Regions from separate parts of the Paenarthrobacter sp. YJN-D genome, predicted to be linked through region 1. Evidence: riboswitches for the same ligand, from Rfam matches in the RefSeq annotation. Region 1 holds a riboswitch; each other region holds the start of a gene.

What was found. Region 1 has a riboswitch for S-adenosylmethionine ahead of HMI60_RS11115 (homoserine O-acetyltransferase). Riboswitches for the same ligand answer to the same signal wherever they lie in the genome.
Positions count from the first base shown of each region.
Region 2: linked by a shared signal. The riboswitch ahead of HMI60_RS12735 (aminotransferase class V-fold PLP-dependent enzyme) and the one ahead of HMI60_RS11115 (homoserine O-acetyltransferase) in region 1 are both predicted to bind S-adenosylmethionine.
Region 3: linked by a shared signal. The riboswitch ahead of HMI60_RS17665 (DUF1737 domain-containing protein) and the one ahead of HMI60_RS11115 (homoserine O-acetyltransferase) in region 1 are both predicted to bind S-adenosylmethionine.
Region 4: linked by a shared signal. The riboswitch ahead of HMI60_RS09185 (hypothetical protein) and the one ahead of HMI60_RS11115 (homoserine O-acetyltransferase) in region 1 are both predicted to bind S-adenosylmethionine.

Region 1 covers NZ_CP053549.1:2,394,841-2,400,600, forward strand. The annotation lists gene HMI60_RS11105 (VOC family protein) at 1-561, opposite strand, end outside; partial or broken gene HMI60_RS11110 (bifunctional o-acetylhomoserine/o-acetylserine sulfhydrylase) at 756-2,093, shown strand; SAM riboswitch class IV at 2,278-2,395, shown strand; gene HMI60_RS11115 (homoserine O-acetyltransferase) at 2,410-3,531, shown strand; gene HMI60_RS11120 (hypothetical protein) at 3,575-4,024, opposite strand; gene HMI60_RS11125 (winged helix DNA-binding domain-containing protein) at 4,070-5,125, opposite strand; gene HMI60_RS11130 (SGNH/GDSL hydrolase family protein) at 5,252-5,760, opposite strand, start outside.
Region 2 covers NZ_CP053549.1:2,738,680-2,744,439, forward strand. The annotation lists gene aroA (3-phosphoshikimate 1-carboxyvinyltransferase) at 1-814, shown strand, start outside; gene HMI60_RS12725 (ribosome small subunit-dependent GTPase A) at 817-1,932, shown strand; gene hisN (histidinol-phosphatase) at 2,004-2,828, shown strand; SAM riboswitch class IV at 2,999-3,112, shown strand; gene HMI60_RS12735 (aminotransferase class V-fold PLP-dependent enzyme) at 3,145-4,551, shown strand; gene HMI60_RS12740 (class I SAM-dependent methyltransferase) at 4,599-5,420, shown strand; gene HMI60_RS12745 (metal-dependent transcriptional regulator) at 5,430-5,760, shown strand, end outside.
Region 3 covers NZ_CP053549.1:3,808,115-3,813,874, forward strand. The annotation lists gene HMI60_RS17650 (PLP-dependent cysteine synthase family protein) at 1-87, opposite strand, end outside; gene HMI60_RS17655 (aromatic amino acid ammonia-lyase) at 84-1,646, opposite strand; gene HMI60_RS17660 (NtaA/DmoA family FMN-dependent monooxygenase) at 1,646-2,974, opposite strand; SAM riboswitch class IV at 3,130-3,241, shown strand; gene HMI60_RS17665 (DUF1737 domain-containing protein) at 3,255-3,518, shown strand; gene HMI60_RS17670 (rhodanese-like domain-containing protein) at 3,515-3,925, shown strand; gene HMI60_RS17675 (O-succinylhomoserine sulfhydrylase) at 3,926-5,134, shown strand; gene HMI60_RS17680 (hypothetical protein) at 5,145-5,760, shown strand, end outside; gene HMI60_RS17685 (glutamate--cysteine ligase) at 5,759-5,760, opposite strand, start outside.
Region 4 covers NZ_CP053549.1:1,939,871-1,945,630, forward strand. The annotation lists gene HMI60_RS09165 (peptidase M10A and M12B matrixin and adamalysin) at 1-344, opposite strand, end outside; gene HMI60_RS09170 (matrixin family metalloprotease) at 465-1,358, opposite strand; gene HMI60_RS09175 (VIT1/CCC1 transporter family protein) at 1,445-2,608, opposite strand; gene HMI60_RS09180 (hypothetical protein) at 2,847-3,038, shown strand; gene HMI60_RS09185 (hypothetical protein) at 3,035-3,334, opposite strand; SAM riboswitch class IV at 3,351-3,470, opposite strand; gene HMI60_RS09190 (sodium:solute symporter) at 3,580-5,115, opposite strand; gene HMI60_RS09195 (helix-turn-helix domain-containing protein) at 5,396-5,760, shown strand, end outside.

The sequences.
Region 1 (5,760 bases):
GACCGCGACGTCCTCGAGAGGCTTCTCCACTGGCTCGCCCAGCCATTCGGTCACGCGTTCGGCGGAACCCGCGATCGTGAGGCTGGACATCTTCACATCGCTCTCGTACACCTTGGACGGGTGAAGTGAGGGGTCGCCCTCCCACTTGAGCAGGTACGGCACCTGGGGATCGGCGATCAAGCCGAGGATGCCGATCTGCTGCCACACCAGTTCGCGGCCGTCAGGGAACTTGCGGTTGCCCGGGACTGCTGCGCGGCCGAGGCGTTCCTCAAACGGGGCGAGGTCGTCAACTGCCACGCACCAGCCCATCCAACCGCCGCCGGCGGCTGAGCGTGCACGGACAGCTTGGCCGAAGGGTGCTTTGTCGGAAGCAGGGTGGTCCAGGACCTCCACGACTTCCAGGTACTTGTTATCCGCAAGGGGAATGATCATGTTCCGGGTGCCGAAGCGCGGGTGCACTCCGCCCCGGACTGCGTCCACTCCCAGAGCCGCGGAAATTCGTTCGGTAGTGGCCAAGAGGCCATCTCGTTCACAGGCGTAAGAGACGTGATCCATGCGCATGGCTTCATCTTGGCACTTTGTGATCGGTGTCTCAGCTAAGCCAACCCTAACTAAGGTGGGATCTCGCGACGGGCGTCATGGAAGGTCGCAAAAGAGCCCATATATTCTGCTGGCGTCACAAAGCTGTCCAAGGACCCGGACACTTCCTAGACTGGCCGCAGCTTCCTTCCCACAGCTATTCCGCCGACCACACGCGCCACGAACAGGAGAACTCCATGTCCCAAGGATGGTCTTTCGAAACCCGCCAGATCCACGCAGGCCAAGAGCCGGATGCCGCCACGGGCGCGCGTTCGTTGCCGATCTACCAGACAACGTCGTTCGTTTTCCCGAGTGCTGAAAGCGCGGCCAACCGCTTTGCCCTGGCCGAACTGGCTCCGATCTACACCCGGATCGGCAACCCCACGCAGGACGCCGTGGAACAGCGCGTCGCGAGCCTCGAAGGCGGTCTGGGTGCACTGCTGCTCAGTTCGGGCCAGGCAGCCGAGACCTTTGCCATCCTGAACATCGCCGAGGCCGGCGACCACGTCGTCGCGAGCCCCAGCCTCTACGGCGGCACGTACAACCTGCTGGCCCACACGCTGAAGAAGTTCGGCATCTCCGTGACTTTCGTCGAGGACCCGGACAACCTCGAGCAGTGGCGTGCGGCCGTCCAGGCGAACACCAAGCTGTTCTTTGGTGAAGTCGTCTCGAACCCACGCCAGGACGTGCTGGATATCGAAGGCGTCGCCGGTGTCGCGCACGAGGCAGGCGTGCCTCTCATCGTCGACAACACCCTCTCCACGCCGTTCCTCATCCGGCCCATCGAGTGGGGCGCGGACATTGTGGTCCACTCCGCAACCAAGTACCTCGGCGGACACGGTTCGGCGATCGCAGGCGTGATCGTGGACTCGGGCAACTTCGACTTCGGCAAAGACCCGGAGCGGTTCCCCGGCTTCAACACCCCGGACCCCAGTTACAACGGCTTGGTTTACGCCCGCGACCTGGGCAAGGACGGAGCGCTCGGAGCCAACCTTTCCTACATCCTGAAGGCCCGTGTCCAGCTCCTTCGCGACCTCGGCTCGGCCGTGTCGCCGTTCAACGCGTTCCTCATCGCGCAGGGCCTGGAAACCTTGAGCCTGCGGGTGGAGCGCCACGTCGCCAACGCCACCAAGGTGGCCGAGTGGCTGGAAGCGCATGACGACGTCGAATCGGTCGCCTATGCGGGCCTGCCGTCCAGCCCCTGGTACGAGCGGGGCCGCAAGTACGGACCCCAGGGCACGGGAGCCATCGTGGCCTTCAACATCAAGGGTGGCGTAGAGGCCGGCAAGCGCTTCGTGGACGGTCTGGAGCTGCACTCCCACGTCGCCAACATCGGTGACGTCCGCTCCCTGGTCATCCACCCGGCGTCGACCACGCACAGCCAGCTGACGGTCGAGCAGCAGGTAGCCGCCGGCGTCAACCCGGGCCTGGTCCGCTTGTCCGTGGGCATTGAGCACATCGATGACATCATTGCCGACCTCGAAGCCGGCTTCCGCGCGGCCAAGGGCGCCTGAGCCTGCCCTCCACGTCTGCAGCTGACGCACCTGGCTGACGGACCCGGGGCGCCGTCCACATCGACGATTATTCGCCGGACGGCACCCCGGAGTGCTCTTTCGTGAATGAAGCTGCCCTTGAACGTCACACTGGTGTCACATTCTTCGCCATAACGGTGGTGTCTTTCCTAGACTCTACGTATTAGGTCATGAGTGCCAGCAGATAGCCCCGGCTTGCTGGCCGGCAACCCTCCTTCCGCGGTGGGGTGCCCCGGGTGAAGACCTGGCCTGTTCGCACGCAAGGCGACGGGCAAGCGCGAAGTTAGGTGTCAAAGGAATGACCATCACTGCTACAGCACTTCCCAAATCCGGAGAAGAAGACGGAACCGTCAAGTACGCGGGCATAGGGCCGCTGGCGCTCGAAGCCGGCGGTCACCTCCCCAACGTCGTGTTGGCGTACGAAACCTGGGGACGACTCAACGCCGACGCGTCCAATGCCGTGCTCATCCAGCATGCGCTGACGGGCAGCACCCACGTTGCCCGCGGAGCCACGGACGAGGAAGGGTGGTGGGAGCAGTTGGTGGGTCCGGGCGCCACCATCGACACCAACAGGTTCTTCGTTGTCTCCATCAATATCGTGGGTGGCTGCTATGGCAGCACCGGCCCGTCCTCCGATGCGCCGGACGGCAAGCCGTGGGGTTCGCGGTTCCCCCTGGTTACTCTTCGCGACAGCACGGTTGCTGAGGCCCGTTTGGCGGATCTCTTGGGGATTGAATCCTGGCACGCGGTCCTGGGCGGCTCGATGGGTGGGGCCAGGGCCCTCGAATGGGCTGTCACGTTTCCGGAGAGGGTCAACCGCTGCGCCGTCATTTCGGTGGGAGCCTACAGCACCGCCGAGCAGATTGCCTTTGCGCAGGCCCAAACCCTGGCCATCCGGCAGGACCCGCACTTCAACAATGGGGACTACTACGGCGGTCCGGCCCCGGAACACGGACTTGCCCTGGCCCGCCGGATTGCGCACATCACGTACCGTTCCGCCCTGGAACTGGATCTCCGCTTCGGCAGGGAAGCCCAACATCAGGAAACGCCGCTCTCCGCAGCAGTCCTGGGGGAGCGTGGTCGCTACCAGGTGGAAAGCTACTTGGACCACCAGGGGACAAAGCTTGTGCGGCGGTTCGATGCCAACAGCTATATCGCCATCACCGAAGCGTTGATGTCTCACGACATCAGGCGGGGACGGGGCACACTGCAGGAAGCACTTTCTCGTGCCACCGCCGAGTTCTTTGTTGCTGCTGTGGACACGGACAGGCTGTACTTCCCGGCCCAGTCCAAGGAGCTGGCGGCAGCACTGCCGGGGAATGTTCCGGTCCACACCATCCAGGCGCCGATCGGCCACGATGGCTTCCTCACGGAAATCGGCCAATTGTCGGAGCAGCTTCGCGGGGCGTTCTTCGCCTGACCGTGAGGAGCCTGTTCGTAGAGTTGCCTGTTTGTGGACGTGCCTAGCCGTTCATGATCTCCCCGCGCTGCTTCATGTAGTCCTCCATGGCGATCTGGCCATTGGTGAACTTCGCATCCAGTTCAGCCAGCTTTCGGGCGCGGTAGCCCTGGGGCTCGGAACCGGCAATGGGAAACGGCGCGGGAGCGGGCTGTCCGGCCCGGTAGGAATCGCTTGGGTAGGAACCGCTTGGGTAGGAGGCGTTCGACGGCGGCGCGACCTGCGGAGCCTCGTCTGCAGGGCGGATGACTGCCGGCCCTGACGGGTAGCCCGGGTAATTCTGTTGCGGGTAGTCCTGCGGCGGGTAATTTTGTGGTGGGAAACCCTGTTGAGGATAATCCTGACCACGAAAATTCCCGTTCTGCAGGCGGCGGGCCTTGGACCGGTTGTACATGCGGATTCCCATGGGAATCAGCCACGAGCAGACGATGATCCAGAAGATCAGATTGTTCACAGTGCAGGCCTCCTAGGTCTTAACCCCAGCTTAGCCCTGTGCCCATCACAGCAGCTTGGCCTCCATGCCCAGGAAAATCCCGTAGCGTTCCGCTTCGGCTTCCAGGGCCATCTGCTCTTCCTTGGTTGCCGGCTTGTCCATCCGGACCTCGAGCCCGCACATGCCCCCTGCGAAGCTGTGCCGCCACCATCCGGCCAGCCTGCCGTCCACGAGGACTACATGCATGGGGCCGTTGTCCTCAGGCAAGTACGGTGCGGTACCGCCCAGGTAGTGGCGGGATTGCGAGTACCCCATCACGTATTCGTCGAAGCATTGGATGAGGTCGACGCGGGGGAGCACGGAACCGGCCGCTGGACCGGCAGGAGCCTCCAGGGCTTCTGCGTCAGCCGAGGCGACGTAAAAGTCCAGGTCATCGAAGGAGACCCGGGCCAACGTTCCCGGTGATAATTCCGCGGCGACGTTGAGTCCCAACGTGACGTCTTTCATGGTCAGCCCGGACCATGCGGAACAGTCCTTCACGGTAGCCGGTCCGCGACTGCTGAAATACCGCAGGGCCATCTGCCCCAGGGCGTGTTCCCGGTCCGCTCCGCTGAGTGGCCTGGAAAACGGAGCGGTGACGCGTTCGGAGAACAAAGCGTAGGTCTGCTTCAGGGCTCCTCCAGCCGAACGAACCGGAGCGCCGCTCACCAGAATGCCGCTGATTTCGGCGTGCATGAGGTGGTAGATGAAACCCAGCCCCTTGCCGGGAAAGCCGGCTTGGCCCAGAACATCAGCCAACTCCTCGCGGGTCTTGTGGGCACCATCCGCCACGGCTGCTGCAAGAATCCTCCCACTGTGTGCGGCAGTTTCCCCGTCCACCCCGGTCCGCTTGTACATGCCCTTGTTGCCTTGATGCAGCCGGTCAGCGGACAACGCCATCAACCAGCCAAGGTCATCCCTGTGCACAAAATGCCATGTGGGGCGCAGGATGTGCGTCCGCAGGATGGTTCCGTCGGCAACGGCCTGTTCTACTGCAGCTGCAGTGCTCGAGGGCGTCCGCTGCGCCACGGTCCAACGGGCATAGGCGAATTCCTGCGACTGGACGGCCAGGAGATTGCGCACCACATCCCCTGGAGCTGCACCCAGGGGAGGACGTAACTGTTGCCGTCGGAGACGCAACTGCCGGACCCCCGCTGTACGGGGAGAGTCATCACTCGCCATGCTGGTTCACCGGCCCATCGCTCCCGGCTAGCTCCGCGGCATCACGGTACCGGCGGCACCAAAGACCGGTCCCGGCGTCGGACGCTTTGGCGTGATGCCGTCGCCGGACGATTGGTGACGGAGCCTCCGGATAACCCAAGGCACGAAGTACTCCCGTGCCCAGACCAGGTCCGATGAGCGGGCTTCCCGCCATGTCCGGGGAGGAAGGGCCTTGGGTACCAGCGGCTCCAGGGTGTGCTGGACGTTCAATGCCTCCAGGACCATCATGGCGATGGTGTGGTGGCCCAGGGGGGAGAAATGCAGGCGGTCGGCATCCCACATCTGGGTGTCAGCGAGCTGCCGCAAGGACCACATGTCGGCAATGATGGCGTCATGGCGGGCTGCGACCGTTCGCAGGTTCTCGTTGTAGATGGCAACTTTGCCCCGGATGCGGCCAAGGACCGAGGACGCAGTATCCGGACCGTTGAAGAGGATCACCGTGGCGCCACCCGAGCCCAGTTCGCCGACGGCGGCGTCGAGTTTCTCGGCCAGAAGGT
Region 2 (5,760 bases), 340 kb from region 1:
CTTGGTCATCGACGCGAGCGCTTCCTCCCAGTTTGTCTCGGCGTTGCTGTTGGTAGGCGCCCGCTTCACCGAAGGCCTGCACTTGGAGCACGTGGGCAAACCCGTTCCAAGCCTGGACCACATCACCATGACCGTTGAGGTGCTTCGGAGCGTGGGCGTTACTGTCGATGACTCCGTACCCAACCACTGGCGCGTTTCGCCCGGCAGTATCAGTGCTTTCGACCAGCGGATCGAGCAGGATCTCTCCAACGCCGGCCCCTTCCTGGCCGCCGCCCTGGCAACGCACGGCACTGTCCGCATTCCCAACTGGCCCACCGGCACCACACAGGTGGGCGATCTCTGGCGGACCATCCTTGCTGCCATGGGCGCAAGCGTCACCCTCGACGGGGGAACACTGACGGTTACCGGCGGCAATGAGATCAAGGGTGCTGATTTCGACGAAACCAGCGAGCTCGCGCCGACTGTAGCCGCACTTTGCGCTCTGGCTACCGGCCCTTCGCGATTGACGGGCATCGCCCACCTCCGCGGACACGAAACAGACCGCCTCGCTGCCTTGGTTGCCGAGATCAACCGCCTTGGTGGCGATGCGGAAGAAACTGCCGATGGCCTGGTAATTCGCCCAGCTTCCCTCCATGGCGGAGTGGTACACAGTTACGCAGACCACCGAATGGCCACTGCCGGCGCCATCCTGGGACTCGCCGTCGACGGCGTCCAGGTTGAAGACATCGCCACAACATCCAAGACGATGCCCGAGTTCCCGGAGATGTGGGCACGAATGCTTGACTCCGCCGGCACGAATGAGGCCGGCAACTGACCATGGGCCGCGACGCACGTTCCTGGGACGAATCCGATGTCCGGATCCGTCCCAACAAAAAAGGATCACGACCCCGGACCAAGGACCGTCCCAGCTACGATGACGCCGTGATCGGGCGGATCATCACGGTGGACCGCGGGCGGTACCGGGCAATCGTTGACGAAGACTCCCCCAACGAACGCATCATCATCGCCGCACGCGCCCGCGAACTCCGGCGCAACCCTGTTGTGCCCGGTGACTTCGTGGCCCTTGTAGGCGACGTTTCCGGGTCTCCGGACACGCTTGCCCGGCTGGTCCGGGTGGAAGAACGCCGGACCCTCCTTCGCCGCAGCGCCGATGACACGGATCCGATCGAGCGGGTAGTCGTAGCCAACGCCGACCAGCTGGTGGTGGTTGTTGCAGCCGCGAATCCCGAACCGCGGACCGGGTTCATCGACCGCGCCCTTGTGGCGGCGTACGACGCCGGTATTGAGCCATTGCTGCTGATCACCAAGGCCGACGTGAAGGATCCCACTGAACTGCTGGCCAACTACGTCAGCCTGGATTTCCCGGTGATTATCAGCCGGACAGCCGATTCTGAAGCCGGTGGCATTGATGCCCGATCCGATGATGGGCTGTCGGCCCGGTTGGACAGGGATGCTGTTTCCCGGCTCCGCGCACACCTCCGTGGCAAAGTGACCGTCATGCTGGGCCACTCCGGTGTGGGCAAGTCCACCATGGTCAACGCGTTGACGGGCGCCGAGCGGGCCACCGGCGGCGTGAATGCCGTCACCGGACGTGGCCGGCACACTTCGTCGTCGGCATTGGCGCTGAAGCTCGCGGATGCCCCCTCGGGCAGCTGGATCATTGACACCCCCGGTATCCGCTCCTTCGGCTTGGCCCACGTGGATCCGGACCGGATCCTGCATTCCTTCCCGGACCTCGAACCCGGCACCGAAGCATGCGAGCGGGGATGCAAGCACGACGCTACGGCAGTGAACTGCGGGCTGGACGCCTGGGTCAATGAAGGACATGCGGGCCCTTCAGGGGTGGCGCGCCTGGCGTCACTGCGTCGCCTGCTGGGCGCGGACCCGCGCCTGGAGGCCAAAGAAGCGAAAGAGCTCGGCACGGTTACTTGATGACACTGGAAAACTGAGGGTGCAGCGGTAACGTCCCCACCGCCGCCAGTATTTCAGGATAGTTTGGTGCCATGACCCAACCCGCTTCCACCTACAACGACGACCTGCGCCTGGCCCATGTCCTCGCCGATTCCGTCGACGCCCAAACCATGGATCGCTTCAAGGCCCTGGACCTGCAGATCGAAACCAAGCCGGACCTTACCCCTGTCACCGATGCCGACAAGGCTGCGGAGGAGGCTATCCGCGGTCAGTTGTCGCGCTCGCGTCCACGTGATGCAGTCCTGGGTGAAGAGTTCGGCAGCAGTGGCCACGGATCGCGGCGCTGGATCATCGATCCCATCGACGGAACAAAGAACTTTGTCCGCGGCGTTCCAGTATGGGCAACGCTGATCGCGCTCGTCGATGAAGGCGAGCCCGTCGTTGGTGTGGTCAGCGCTCCGGCGTTGGGCAAACGCTGGTGGGCTGCCAAGGACATGGGCGCCTACATGGGTCGGTCCCTCGCTTCAGCAACCCGCCTCAAGGTGTCCAACGTTTCACGCCTGGCCGACGCTTCCATGTCCTACTCCAGCCTGTCCGGCTGGAAGGAGCGGGGCAATCTGGACGAATTCATGGACCTCACGGAGGACGTCTGGCGCACACGTGCCTACGGTGACTTCTGGTCCTACTGCCTCGTGGCCGAGGGCGCAGTGGACATCGCCTGCGAACCGGAGCTGAACCTCTACGACATGGCTGCGCTCGTCCCCATCGTGACGGAGGCAGGCGGGCGCTTCACTTCCCTGGAAGGCGAAGACGGACCGTTCGGCGGCAACGCCCTGGCCACCAACTCCATCCTGCATTCGGAAGTCCTGAAGCGTCTGAACCCCGGACTGGACGACCTCCTGCAGCCCCAAGCCTGAGGCTGACCCTACTCCGGATTGCCGAATTTCCGACGGCGGACGCCCGCTTTTGTGCGCGTCCGCCGTTTTTTGTTCGCGGAAACTGGGATTTGGCATTCCGCGTAACAAAGCGCTTAACAAAACCCCACGGCTTTGGATCGTCCCCCGGACGTGCCTTAGCCTTTTTTACAGGTCACGAGTGCCAGCGCTAAACCCCGGTTTGCTGGCCGGCAACCCTCCATTCGCGGTGGGGTGCCCCGGGTGACGACCCGGCCGGTCCGGAACGGATGCGGCAAGCGCGGATCCCCCTGTGGGGGTCCCTCTTGAGTGAGGTCCCATGAGCACAGTCACGTTCAACGCAAACACCATCCCTTCCTTTGTTGACGAAGCCGCCCTCGAATCGGCAGCTGCGCGTCCCCTCGCCGCCGTCACGGGCGCGGAGCTTCAGGCGCCTCTGATCCAAGGTGGCCACGTCCGCTATGCCAACCTCGACTACGGCGCGTCAGCCCCTGCGCTGACGATTGTTTCCGCCTACCTCAACGAGGTCCTCCCGTACTACGCCAGCGTTCACCGCGGGGCAGGCTTCGCCTCGCAGATCAGCACCTCCGTCTACGAGAATTCCCGGAACATCGTCCGTGACTTCGTTGGCGGACGTGCAGACGATTCGGTGATCTTTACCCGGAACACCACGGACTCCTTGAACCTGCTGGCCGGCTGCCTCCCGCAGGTCGACGGCGAGTTTGCCGGCGAGGTCCTGTACTTGGACATTGAGCACCACGCAAACCTGCTGCCGTGGCAGGGCGTGCCGCACCGCAGCGTGGTTGCGGCGCCGACGCTGGCCGGAACACTGGACAAGATCGAAGCCGAACTGGCCCTGGGCGGCGTCAGCCTGCTCGCCGTCACGGGCGCCTCGAACGTCACCGGAGAGATCCTGCCGATCGCCCGGCTTGCCGCGCTGGCCCACGAGTACGGCGCGAGGATCGTGGTGGATGCAGCCCAGCTCGCTCCGCACCGCCGCGTCAACATCGCAGAGGCTGACGTCGACTACATCGTCTTCTCAGGACACAAGCTCTATGCGCCGTTCGGCGCAGGAGTGGTAGTGGGCCGCCCGGACTGGCTCGACGCCGGGATCCCGCACCTGGCAGGTGGTGGCGCTGTCCGCGAAGCGCGCTTGGACTCGGTCAGCTGGGCCACGGGTCCGGCGAGGCACGAGGGCGGTTCCCCCAACGTCCTGGGCGCCGCAACGCTCGCCCGCGCCACTCAGGTGCTCGCCGGCCTCGACCAGGACGCCTGGCACGCACACGAAGCGGGCATCCGCAGCTACCTGGTTGAGGGCCTGGAAGCCATCGACGGCGTTACAGTCCACCGGATCTTCAGCGATTCCGAGGACACCATCGGCGTGGTCAACTTCTCCGTAGAAGGATTCGACGCCGGACTGGTCGCCGCATATCTGGCGGCCGAACACGGAGTGGGCCTCCGCGACGGACGTTTCTGCGCGCATCCGTTGCTCAAGCGGCTGGGACTGCCTTCGGGTTCCCTGCGCGCAAGCTTCGGCGTCGGCTCCCGGTTGGAGGACGCCACCAGGCTGCTGGCAGGCATCGAGGAACTCAAGCGCAACGGCCTGGGCTGGGACTATGTGGTGGACGAGGGCCGTTGGGTACCGGCCAACGACCACCGCAGCTACCCCGAGTGGGCGCCCAACACCCCGGGCACAGCCGGTGCCGCTCCCTGCACGGTCGACTAGAGGGTAAATTCGTAGGGTACCTCTAACGGCCCTGTGAAGGAGTTTGCGTGTCCCTGCGCTCACCGAACGGCGCTCCAGTCACTCCCGGTCCCGCCGGTCCCCGCGGACCCAAACTCCATGCCTCCCGGCGCCATGAACTTGGCCAAAGCTTCCAGGATGGCGGAGACCACTACGATCGCGTGCGGCCAGGCTATCCTGTGGACTCCGTTGATTGGCTCCTACCTGAAGGGGCATCGACAGCTGCGGACCTCGGCGCAGGAACGGGCAAGTTCACCTCTCTCCTGGCCGGACGCGGACTTGAGGTGGCCGCCGTCGACCCTTCCACCGATATGTTGGCGCAACTGCGAAAGGCCTACCCCGATGTTCACGCGACGGAGGGGACGGCCGAGGCAACCGGACTGGCGGACTCAGCATTCGACGTCGTCAGCGTTGCCCAGGCCTGGCACTGGTGCGAGCCCCTTGCCGCGAGCACGGAGATCGCCCGTATCCTGCGCCCCGCGGGGGTTCTGGGGCTGATCTGGAACCAGCTGGACACCTCAATTCCCTGGGTCCACAGGCTCTCGCGCATCATGCATGCAGGCGACGTCCACAAGCCGGGATTCCGGCCGGTTATCGGCCCGGAATTTCACGGACTGGAACGCCACCTCACCAGGTGGGAGGACCCGCTCTCGCCCGAGGACATCATGGAGTTGACCAAGTCGCGCAGTTACTACCTGCGCGCCAACGAAGCGACGCGGGCCAAAGTCATGGGCAACCTCCAGTGGTACCTCTACGAACACCTTGGCCACGCGCCGGGAGAAACCGTGCCGCTGCCCTACCTGACGCAGACCTGGCGTGCATACAAAGTCCGCGATGCCACACCACGGTAGGCTAGGGGTGTGAAGACCAGTACGCCCTCCTCCTCGATCGAGGACTACGTCAAGGTCATCTACTCCTATACGGAGTGGCAGGACAAGCCGATCACGTCCTCACAGCTTGCCCTGCGGCTCGGGGTCGCCAATTCCTCGGTGTCGGAAATGGTGCGGAAGCTCAAGGACCAAGGCCTCGTTGACCATCAGCCCTACAGCGCCATCCGTTTGACCTCCGAAGGCATGCGCCTCGCTCTTTCGATGGTTCGCAGGCACCGCCTCATTGAGACGTACCTGGTGGAGGAACTCGGCTACAGCTGGGACGAGGTCCACGACGAAGCCGAGATGCTCGAGCATGCGG
Region 3 (5,760 bases), 1.4 Mb from region 1:
CCCCACCTTTTCCAGGACCGAGGCGTCGAGACCATCAAGACCCCCGGGCAGTGCATGCAACCCATGCTTACGGGTGGCCGTGCTCATGGCGTCGCCTCCTCTGTTTCAGTGAAAAGCTGATCCACGGCTTCGCGCAGCACCGTCCGCGAGCGCTCCACCAGGTCCGGGGCCGAAGGCCGGTCCGCCAACACATCAGCAAGCCGGCCCGCCACCAGCCCGGTCCCGTTGCCGAGCGGCTGTGCAGCTTCGGCTTCCAGCAGGAGGTAGGAAGCCGTGAGGGACTCGATGGCCAGGAGCTTCTCCGCGGCATCAATCGACTTCTCCAGCTGTTGCAAGGCCAGCGGAGCAAGCGTCGAGTGGTCCTCGATGTCGGCTGAGAGCGTGGGCGCGCCGAGGGTTGCCGGCGCTGCCAGGAATTTGAGTTCGGCCAACAGTCCGGCCGCGGAATACCAGAGCAGCCCGGGCAGCTCCTCCTGGATCAAGGCAGACGCCGCACCGGGCGCGGAGGACGCCGCTGCCAGGTGCCTCGCCCGGATGGCCCGCTGCGGTGGATACAGCTTGGCGATCCGCCGCTCGCTGGAAATCCCCACGTGCGCCAATCCCAACCGCAGGCTTTCGAAGGACAACGCCAGCTGCATGGGTTGGAAGTTCCCGCCGGACACCATCGTTCCCGACTCCACATCGACCAACGGGTTGTCTCCCCGGCCGTTCAGCTCCACTTCCAGGCCCGAACGCAACTGCGCCACCAAGAACCGGAACGCCCCGTGGGTCTGCGGTGCAGCCCGGAAGGACAACGCGTCCTGTACCGACGCTTCCCTGCGGACATCCTCCAGCCAGCCACCGCTGAGAAGCCGTCGAACAGCGGCGGCCGAGTCCCGCTGGCCGTCAACCGCCTTGGCCGCTTGGATGGCCGGCGAAAAGGGACTGAGGTTTCCGCCGCCGTCGTACCTTGCGATCGCCTCCAGCGACAATGAAAGCGCGACGTCGGCGAGCCGGGCCAGGTGCTGCAGGCGCACCAAGGCGAGGGCTCCCGCGCCCACGGAGTAGGCATTGGCGCTCACCAGGGCCAAGGCCTCTCCGGCAGCAGGTTGCAGGGCTTGCAGACCGGCGTCCGCGAGGGCTTTGGCGCCGGGCACCAGCATGCCGGAGGCGTCGAACGCTTCTCCCTCGCCCAGGGCTACGGCAGCGACGGCGGCCAGCTGGGTCAGGTCGGAGGAACCCACGGACCCTTCGCGCGGGATGGCGGGGTAGACGCCGCGGTTGAGCAGTTCGGCATAGAACCCGGCGGTCCCGGCACGAACCCCGGATCCGCCCCGGCTGAACCCGACAAGCCGGGCCAGGATCACTGCGCGCGCTGCGGCACGATCCAGATACGGGCCTACGCCGCTGTTGTGATACCTGATGACCTGCACCTGGTAGGCGAGGAGGGACTTCTCCTCCACAGCAGTGTCCCGGCCTGACCCTAGAAGGGTATTCAGGCCGTAGACCCGTTGGCCGGAAGCGGCCGCCTGCTCCACGATCTCCCTTCCCCGTCCGATCAAATTCAACGCTTCTTGGTTGAGTTCCACGTGAAACGTCGGATCCGCAGCCGCTTCCGCCACAGCCAACGCGGAGATGGGGCCCGTCCCGATGGTGAAAATGCCCATTAGAAATCCAGCAGGTTTTGGCGGAATCCGCCGTTGCCGTAACTCTTCCTCAACAGGCCGCGGCGGCGGAGTTCCGGGGTCAGCTTGTCCAGCACACCGTGCACGGTCACCGGATCAACAAAGCCGGAGAACAGGAAGCCGTCGCCCCCTACGGCCGCGCCGGTCTCCTCCAGATAATCCGCAATTTCTCCCACCGTGCCGATGATCGAATCCCCGGCACCACCGCTGCGTGCCTGCAGGATTTCACGCAGAGTGGACCCGGGAGGGGCAGCCTTGGCGAAGTGCTCCAACGTGCCCTGGTTGCTGTTGGTGCTCAACTCCGGAAGCGGGGCATCGAGGTCGAACTTTTTAAAGTCGATCACGGACAGGTAGGAGATGGAGTTGAGCTGGCTGTCGATGTCACGCTGCGTCAATTCCCGGCGCTGCGCCCGTAGCTCCTCGGCCTCGGCTGTGGAACCCACCACGGTGGGCTTCAGCACGAAAAGCACCTTCACGTCGTCGGGATTCCGCCCGGCTTTCGCCGCCTCGGCCCGGATCGAATCCCGGTAGGCCTTCATACCGTCAACGCCGCGGGCGAGCGCAATTGCCACATCCGCGTGACCGCCGGCAAACGCTTTGCCCCGCGGAGAGGCGCCAGCTTGGACAAGCACGGGTTCCTCGGGCAACGGTGCCGTGTTCAACGGCCCACGGACCTTGAAGAAGTCGCCGTCGTGGTTGATCGGATGCACTTTGGTATGGTCCGCAAACACCCCGGCTGAAACGTCCTCAAGTACAGCGTCGGCCTCCCAGCTACGCCAAAGCCGCCTGACGACGTCGACGAATTCCTCCGCTTTTTCGTACCGGAGGTCATGTTCGATCTGCTGGTCCAAGCCGTAGTTCTGCGCGGCGAGATCGCTGCCCGAGGTGACCACATTCCATCCGAGCTGCCCCTCGGAGAAGTGCTGCAGGGTAGCGAGGAGCCGGGCCGCGGTGAAGGGCGGGTAGAAGGAAGCGCTGACCGTGGGAACGATCCCCAGGTGCTCCGTGGCGGAAAGCAAGTACGGGACCAACGCCAAAGGATCGTGTTTCGGCGCAAAGGAAGCATGGGCCAGCGAAACCTCGGCAGTACCGCCATAGGTGTCCGGGACGGTCAGGGAATCCTCGATGATGAACAGGTCCAGCCCGGACAGCTCGAAAGCGCGCACGGCTTCCTGGTACAGGGCCGGTTTCTTCCAGTCGTACCCCAGGCTGTAGCCCGGAGTGCCCCAGCCCTGCACCCCGAAACCGTGCCCCACAAACCAACCAAAATGCAGCATGGGCTTGAGTGTAGAACTGCTCTGTCCGTTCACCGCGACCTGATTTCATACGAAGTTACAGGGGGTCGTACTGCGTCAATTATGCTCCCGGGACGTCTTAATTGGACCCGTACTCCAGTACCGCCCGGTTACGCAACATGACGACGGCCGCCGTGCGGGCCGTCGTCGTGAATGCTACGTTTTTCTTGAGTAATGAGAACCAGCGCAAAGCCCTGACTTGCTGGTCGGCAACCCTCTCTCCGGCGGGGTGCCTCAGGTGACTACTCGGCGTATCGACAACTCGAACTGCAAGCGTGACTGAGGAGCACCAGCAATGCCTGAACCCACTGAAGAAAAACTCTCTTACCGCCTGATAACAGGCCCGGATACCCGCGACTTTTGTGAGCGGATCACCAACGCCCTGGCGGATGGGTACGTACTGCACGGCAGCCCCGCCGCCACGTTCAACGGAACCGACGTGATCGTCGCGCAGGCCGTCGTCCTGCCCGCCGCGATTGCCAGCGCCGATGCCGCAGTCGCCAACGCCGTTGATGAACTGGATACCGACGACGAAGAAGCATTCGAGGGCCACGCATGAGCTACGCAGGTGACCTGACCCCGCAGGACGCGTGGGCCAAGCTTGAACAGGGCGCCATCCTGGTGGACGTCCGCACCGAGGGCGAATGGGCCCACATCGGAATCCCCGACACGAAAGCCACCGAGAACGATCCCCTGTTCATCCAGTGGAACCTCGCCGGCGGCATCCCGAACTCCCGCTTCATCGAGGACCTGCAACAACAGGCACCCGAGGACGACGGCGTGGAGCTCGTCTTCATCTGCCGCTCCGGCCAGCGCTCCATCGCCGCCGCCATCGCCGCCACGCAGGCAGGATTCACCGCCTACAACGTCCTTGAAGGCTTTGAAGGCGAACCCGACCGTTACGGCGAACGCACCGTCAATGGTTGGAAGAACCGTGGCCTGCCAACGAATCTGGGGACCGAGTAAGTGACTTTCAATCCTGACGCCGCCGGCTGGAGCCCCGACACCCAGGCCGTTCGCGGTGGACTTGACCGTACCAACTTCCAAGAAACGGCCGAACCCGTCTTCCTGAACTCCGGCTTCGTTTACGAATCCGCCGCCGCGGCAGAACGCGCCTTCACCGGCGAGGACGAACGCTTCGTCTACTCCCGCTACGGCAACCCGTCCGTGGCCACCTTCCAGGAGCGGCTGCGCCTCCTCGAAGGTACCGAGGCTTGCTTCGCGACGGCGTCCGGCATGTCCGCCGTGTTCACCGCACTGGGTGCCCTGCTGGCTGCCGGTGACCGCGTGGTTGCTGCCCGTTCCCTCTTCGGCTCCTGCTTCGTGATCCTCAACGAGATCCTTCCGCGCTGGGGCGTGGAGACGGTGTTTGTGGACGGACCGGACCTTGACCAGTGGCGTGAGGCTCTCTCCGAGCCGACCACCGCCGTCTTCTTCGAGTCACCGTCCAACCCGATGCAGGAGATCGTGGACATCCAGGCCGTCAGCGAACTGGCGCATGCCGCTGGGGCGACTGTCGTCGTCGACAACGTCTTTGCCACTCCCCTGCTGCAGCGCTGTGGCGAGCTGGGCGCCGACGTGATTGTGTACTCAGGCACCAAGCACATCGACGGCCAGGGACGCGTCCTCGGTGGCGCGATCCTGGGCACCAAGGAGTTCATCGATGGACCGGTGAAGCAGCTCATGCGCCACACGGGGCCATCGCTTTCGGCTTTCAACGCCTGGGTGTTGACCAAGGGCCTGGAAACCATCGGGCTCCGAGTCAACCACAGCTCGGCATCGGCCCTGAAGATCGCGGAATGGTTGGAGCAGCAACCCGCCATCAGCTGGGTCAAGTACCCCTTGCTGAAGTCGCACCCGCAGTACGAGCTCGCCGCGAAGCAGATGAAAGCCGGCGGCACAGTGCTCACGTTCGAGCTCTCGCCGTCCGCTGGCCGCTCCGCGAAAGAAGCCGCGTTCGCGCTGCTTGATGGATTGCGTGTCATCGACATCTCCAACAACCTTGGTGACTCCAAGTCGCTGATCACCCACCCTGCCACCACCACCCACCGGGCCATGGGTCCGGAGGGCCGGGCGGCGATCGGGCTGTCCGATGGCGTGGTGCGCTTGTCGGTGGGGCTGGAGGACGTGGACGATCTCATCCTGGATCTGGAGAAGGCCCTCAAACAGGTCTAACCTTGCTGGCATGAGGCATCCGTACCGCCGGGCGGGGGCTGTCATCGTTGCGGGATCGGTGGTGTGGTTGGCCGGGATTTCACCGGGATCCCGCGTGTACCTCATGCACGACCCCGCAGAGCGCCTGCGTTTGCTGCTTGCCAGCGAGCGCGGATGGGTGATCGGCCACCACGCGGCCGCTGCAGGAACCGTCGCAGTCCCGGTGGGCTTCCTGGCGTTCTCGAAAGCACAACCGGCAGGGACCTCCAAAGCGTGGGCGTCCGCGGCAGCAACAGCGCTGCTCGCGGGCGCACCATTCTTCATCTACAGCTTGTCGCGGCGGGCCTCGGATCTTGAGCGTTTCGCTTATTTTCGGGGATCCAATGCACCGTTCCTCGCCTACTCATGGCTGCATGTGCTGGGCTTGGCTGCCATGGGCGGCAGCCTGCTGAAGTCCCCCGCCAAACGATGGGCGGGGATGACGGCAGCAGGGATGGCCGTGGTTTCCGGGACCGTCCTGACGACCACCAAGGACATCCCGCCCCTGGTTTTCTACCTCACCGAAGGAGCCGTCGGAGCGTACCTGATGGCGTGGCCGGAACCCGGGGACATCGGGGATAGCGAGAACATCGGAGACATCGAGGGCT
Region 4 (5,760 bases), 450 kb from region 1:
TACGAGCTGCTGGCTTGGACCAGCGGGGGCGGCGTGCCGAGGGGCGCGTCGGCTTCTTCACGTCCGGGCAGGGGATCGTCCCGTTGTCCGAAGGGTGCCAGCCCGGGACGTGGCGGCTGGCTCTGGCTTTCCGATGATCCGTAGAGGAATTGCTGCAGCTCTCCGCCGAAATAGGCTCCGGCGCACACGAGCCCCAGGATGCCCAGCAGGAACAGGATGGCGGCGACGCTGCTGTGCTTGATCGGCGGGCGGTGCTCAGGCGGCTCGTGCGGACCCGAAGGCGGAAGGTAATGGGGCCGGGGAGGATCCGGGTCCGGCCACTTGGACGACCCATAAGGTTCCATGGAACCCCCTGACGTGGAGGCCGCGGACGGGCGGTGGGGCGCCGCCGTCGGCCGTATTCGCCAGCATAAGTCCAGTGTCCCCGTGAGTCCATGGCCTTTGTACCCAACGCCTGAAAGCTGCTAGATGTCCTTGCGGCAGGGGGCTGATGCCAGGAGATGGAGGCCGTTCAGGTCACCGGCGGCCAGACCGTCCGGTGCCCCGATTTCCGGGTACATGAGCTGGATCGGATCGTCCACATGGTCCAGTCCCATCACGTGTCCCAGCTCGTGCTGCATGACGGCAAGGACGTAGTCCGCACCGCCGGGATCGGCCAGAAGTTCCGCGATCTGGGGTGTGTCCAGCTCCAGGCTTCCGGTGATGTAGCTTTTGGGGCCCTTGTCCAGCGAATACATGGTGCTGCCGCCCGTGCCGATGACCTTCCCTTCAAGGGCCGGCGCCACTTCTGGTGTGGTCCACGAGATCAGCAGGGGAGCCCACCGGTCGCCGTAGCGGTTGGGTTGGTAGGGCTCTCGCCGGTCCGCGGGTTGTTCGTCGGTTGTTCCGTCGTTGACGAACTGGATGCCCGAGGCTGCAGAGATATTGGCAATGGCCGTCGCCAGGAGGGGGTCGGTTCCTTCGGGAGCGGAGGCGTTGTTCACCACGTAGTGCAGCGGCCGGCAAGGGGAATAGCCCACCGGGGTGCCGTCGTCGTTCATGGCCAGGAACTTGTACGAATCATTGGTGGTGCCCGGTGCCGTCGGCGAGGCCAGCGGGGCGTCAGCTTCCTCAAGTCCCGGCGGTGGTGCGTCCGGAATGCGGGCCGAGGTGGGCTGTATCTTCCCGGTTTGCGGGCCGCCCGGGACGCTGACGCCCGGGAACAGTGCCGTGATGCGGGGGTCGCCATTCAGGAACCAGGACACCAGCACAGCGACCGTCGCCGCGATGAATGCCATCAGCAGGCCGAGCAGAACGCGCTGGGTTGTTCCCGATCGCCGGTGCTTCGGCACGTGCGTAGCTTCCCGCTCCCAGTCCACGGTTCTCCATTCCTCAGGCCCTTGGTCACGCGGGGCAGCGCGGAGGACGAACCAACATTACGGTCTGCCGGGGGAGCAGTCCAAACTCAGACGATCGCCGCGCCGAACAGCAAACCGAGACCGTAGGTGGCAGCAGCTGCTCCCAGCCCGATGGCCAGTTGCCGCAGGCCGCGGCTGAGCGGCGACGTACCGGACAGCAAACCCACGACGGCGCCTGTCGCCAGCAGCGCGATGCCCACCAGGACTCCGGCCACCAGGAGCGCGGCCATACCCGTCATCCCGAAAAGGAAGGGCAGGATCGGAACGATGGCTCCCGAGGCGAAGAAGCAGAAACTGGACAGCGCCGCGCCCCACGCCGAACCCACCGATTCATGCTCATCGGCCACCGGCTTCTCGGGCTGCAGGGAGAGGCTGGGATCGCAGTCGCAGCTGAACAATCCCATGCGCTCGGCTGCCCGGTGCTCGGCGGCTTCGCGGGTCATGCCGCGTGCCAGGTACACGAGGACCAGCTCGTTGTGGTCGATGTCCAGCGACGGGGCTGCGGTCAGGGTGGCCTGGGTGGGGAGGGTGGCATTGAGCAGTTCGCGTTGCGAGCGGACGGAGACGTATTCGCCGGCACCCATGGACAGTGCGCCAGCCAGGAGCCCTGCAACGCCGCTCATGAGGACCACGGAACTCGGTACACCCGTCGCGGCCATGCCCATGACCAGCGACAGGTTGCTCACCAAACCGTCGTTGGCGCCGAAAACTGCAGCACGGAAGGTACCCGAGAGCCGGTTGCGTCCACGGGTCGCCAGGCCCCGGACTACTTCCTCGTGGATTTGTTCATCGGCCACCATCGCGGGGGTGGCGGCCGGCTCGGTTCCGTAGGGGGAGCGGCCCTCTGCACGTTGCGCCAGGGCCAGGACGAAGACCGAACCGAAGTTGCGGGCCAGGAACCCCAGGAACTGGCTGCGGGCGGAAGCTGCCTTGGGCATGCCTGCGTGCTCACCCAGGAGTTTGAGCCAGTGCGCTTCATGACGCCCTTCGGCTTCGGCCAGAGCCAGCAGGATCTGCCGTTCCTCGCCGTCGCGGCGCTGGGCGAGTTCGCGGTAGACCGCAGCCTCGGCGCGTTCATCGGCAAGGTACTGCCGCCAACGCCTGATGTCCGACGCAGTGGGTGCTGCCGGTTCTGCGGTGTGGTGGAGGGCTGCGGGTTCGATTGCGGGGTCCGGAGCGGGGCTCGACGAACTGTGGGATTCCTGGTGCATCTGCACTTTATCTCCTGTGCTGGGTGGGGTAGTTGCGGCCCCATTGCACGCCCCACACTACCGCTTATTTGCAGGGTTTTTTGGCTGGTATTCCTTAGCTGGAATGTTCGGTGCACCGTAATTTCCGGCTCTGCTTGACCCTCGCTTTGGCCGGTGCTCAGATGGAAGGACAGGGGCGGGGAGCCTCCCCGCACTCGGTTAGCGGGCTCTTACAGGCCCACGGGACGGAGGTTGCACCATGGACACCACCGAATCACACGCCAAGTACCCGGAACGCACCACCATCGAGTCGGACCCGGCCTACGACTACGCCGAAGACCAGGAAGTGGACGAGCCCTGGGTTGAGGAAGTGGACGCCCCCGAGGACGACGAACGGGTGGTGCCGATCGATGAGACCGAGGAATTCCGTGGGGAGGAAGAGGAAATCTAGTCCTCGTCCCGGCTGCCGAGGGCGAACAGGCGCGGCTGGCCATCCCGTTTTCCTGTCGCGGCCACAGTAACCGTCAGGGTCCGGGACGCCTCGCACCACGTTGAGGGCCGGACGGCCTGGGCCAGCGCTCTGGCGATCTGCTGCGGATGGGGATGCCGGAAGAACAGGGTTTCGTTCCTGGCCACTATGGTGACCGTGCCCAGGTAAAGGTCGACGGCGGGAATCACCGTGACGTTCCGGGCTTCGGTTGGGCCGGTGGTGTTGTGGGCGTGGCTGGCATCGCTCTGATACGGCAAGGTGCTGCTCCTGTGGAGAGTGCTCTTGCCCGCTCGGTTGTCTCAGGTCCGGGACGGGCCGCTTCCTCATCCGAACCACCCGTGAACATGGGGTTGGTGCATGGCCAGTCGGAGCTTGGCGCCACATCTCTTGAAGCTGGGACAACAGTACCGCACCTGCGGTTGTGAAGGCCCTTTTGCCGGGAACAAAACGACGGCGGTGCCGCCCCCGCGAAGGGGCGGCACCGCCGTCGGGTATTGCCTGGTTACTTGCTGCTGCCCACCGGGTGGACTTCCGGCGGCAGTTCCTCGGAGATGGCGCCGGCTACGCGCTTGTCCCAGGCCTCGCGGACGGCTGCGTCCGTGGGCGGAGTCAGCAGGGAGACCACGACGTAAACCACCAGGGAAGCACCGAGGCCCCAGTAGATGGGCTCGTTGGCGTAGACGCCGTCTTCGCTCGGGATGACACCAACCGCGTACATGATGAGCAGGGCCAGTGTCAGAACTGAGCCGACTGCCATGGACCATGCAGCCGCGATGCCCGTTCCGCGCTTCCAGACCAGGCCGCCGAGAATGGCGACCAGGAGTCCGCCCACCAGGATGTCGTAGGCGATGGTCAGGGCAACAACGACGTCCTGCGCTGCCATGGAAATCAGGACGGCAACGATGCCCAGGCCCAGGACCCAGTAGCGGTTAGCCTTGACGTCGTGCTCGGGGTTTTCCGTGTCGTCGGTGTTGATCGTCTTGCCGAACCAGCTGGCCACGAACGGGACAACGTCTGCGCGGGCCACCGTAGCGGCGGCGATCAGGGCGCCCGAAGCGGTGGACATCATCGCAGCCACAGCCGCGGCCATCACCAGTCCGCCGATGCCGACGGGCAGGATGTGGGTTGCCACCTCTGCGTAGACAACGTCCTTGCCGAGGTTGGCGACATCGATGTCCGGGAGGGCGACGCGGGCAGCCAGGCCGATCAGTGCGCCGGCGATGCCGTAGAGGATGCAGTAAACACCGGCGGTAGCTCCGCCCCAGCGTGCAACGGTGGCGGTCTTGGCGGTGAAGACGCGCTGCCAGATGTCCTGGCCGATCAGGAGGCCGAGGGTGTAGACCACGAAGTAAGTGATGATTGTCTGGACGCCGATGCCGTCGATCTGGAAGAAGCTGGCGTCAAGGCGCTCACGGATGCCGTCCATTCCGCCGGCTGCGTTCAGGACGAACGGCAGCATCAGGAAGAAAATGCCTACGGTCTTGATGAGGAACTGCACCTGGTCTGCCAAGGTGATGGACCACATGCCGCCGATGGTGGAGTAGACCAGCACGATGGCGCCGCCGACGGCGATTGCCAACCAGCGTTCCCAGTCGAAGAGCACCACGAAGATGGTGGCGTAGGCGCCGGTGGACGTGGCGCAGAGCATGAGGGTGTAAGCCAACATCACGATTCCGGATGTCTGGGTGGCTTTGCTGCCGTATCGCAGGCTCAGCATTTGGGAGACCGTGTAGATCTTCAACCGCTGGATGGTGCCGGCGAACAGGAGGCTAAGGAGCAGCACGCCGGAGCCGATGGCCACCACGAGCCACATGCCGGAGATGCCGAACTTGTAGCCGAGGCCCACGCCGCCCACGGTGGATGCGCCACCGAGGACCACGGCGGCCATGGTGCCTGTGTAGAGGAAGGGTCCCAGGCGGCGGCCGGCCACCAGGAAGTCGCTGTTGTTCTTTGTGCGGGACTTGCCCCACCAGCCGAAGGCCAGCATGGCGAGCAGGTACACCACCACGATTGCGATATTACTAGCCGAAGATTCCATGAACGGTCCTTGGAGCTGATGCACGGAGGTTGGGGTTTTCGACGATACTCCTGCGATGCGTCGAAGTCTCTGTGCGGATGATTGGAGATTTGGGTTTGGAGCTTGGGGATGTGTTGTGTGCCTCACAGACAACACTTGTTGCCTATGAGGATATGTTGTGATCGGAGTAACAGTCAAGATCCTTTGGACTTGGTTACGCCCGCAGTGGCCCTGTTGGCGTGCCTCCCGGCTACTATTGCTCCAATGACAGGGCCACATGACAGGCCTGAAAGGTTCGTGAATGAAGGCTCTACCCGTTGAACCGAGCAATGTTCCCGTTGCCATCGGTTCCAGAATCCGCGCAGCCCGGCAAGCGCAGCGCCTCACCATCGAGCAGGTTGCGGACGCCACCGGGTTGACCAAAGGCTTCCTGAGCCGCGTGGAGCGCGACCTGACATCGCCGTCGGTGGCTTCCTTGGTGACCCTCTGCCAGGTTCTGTCCGTCTCCGTCGGCGACTTGTTCGCCGCGCCGGAGACCCATCTGACACGTCGCGACGACGGCCCCAGGATCTCGCTGGGCGGCCAAGGCATTGTGGAACGCCTGCTGACCGCACGTTCCGAGCGGCGCCTGCAGATACTCCAAGCCACCATCGAGCCCCGCGGGCG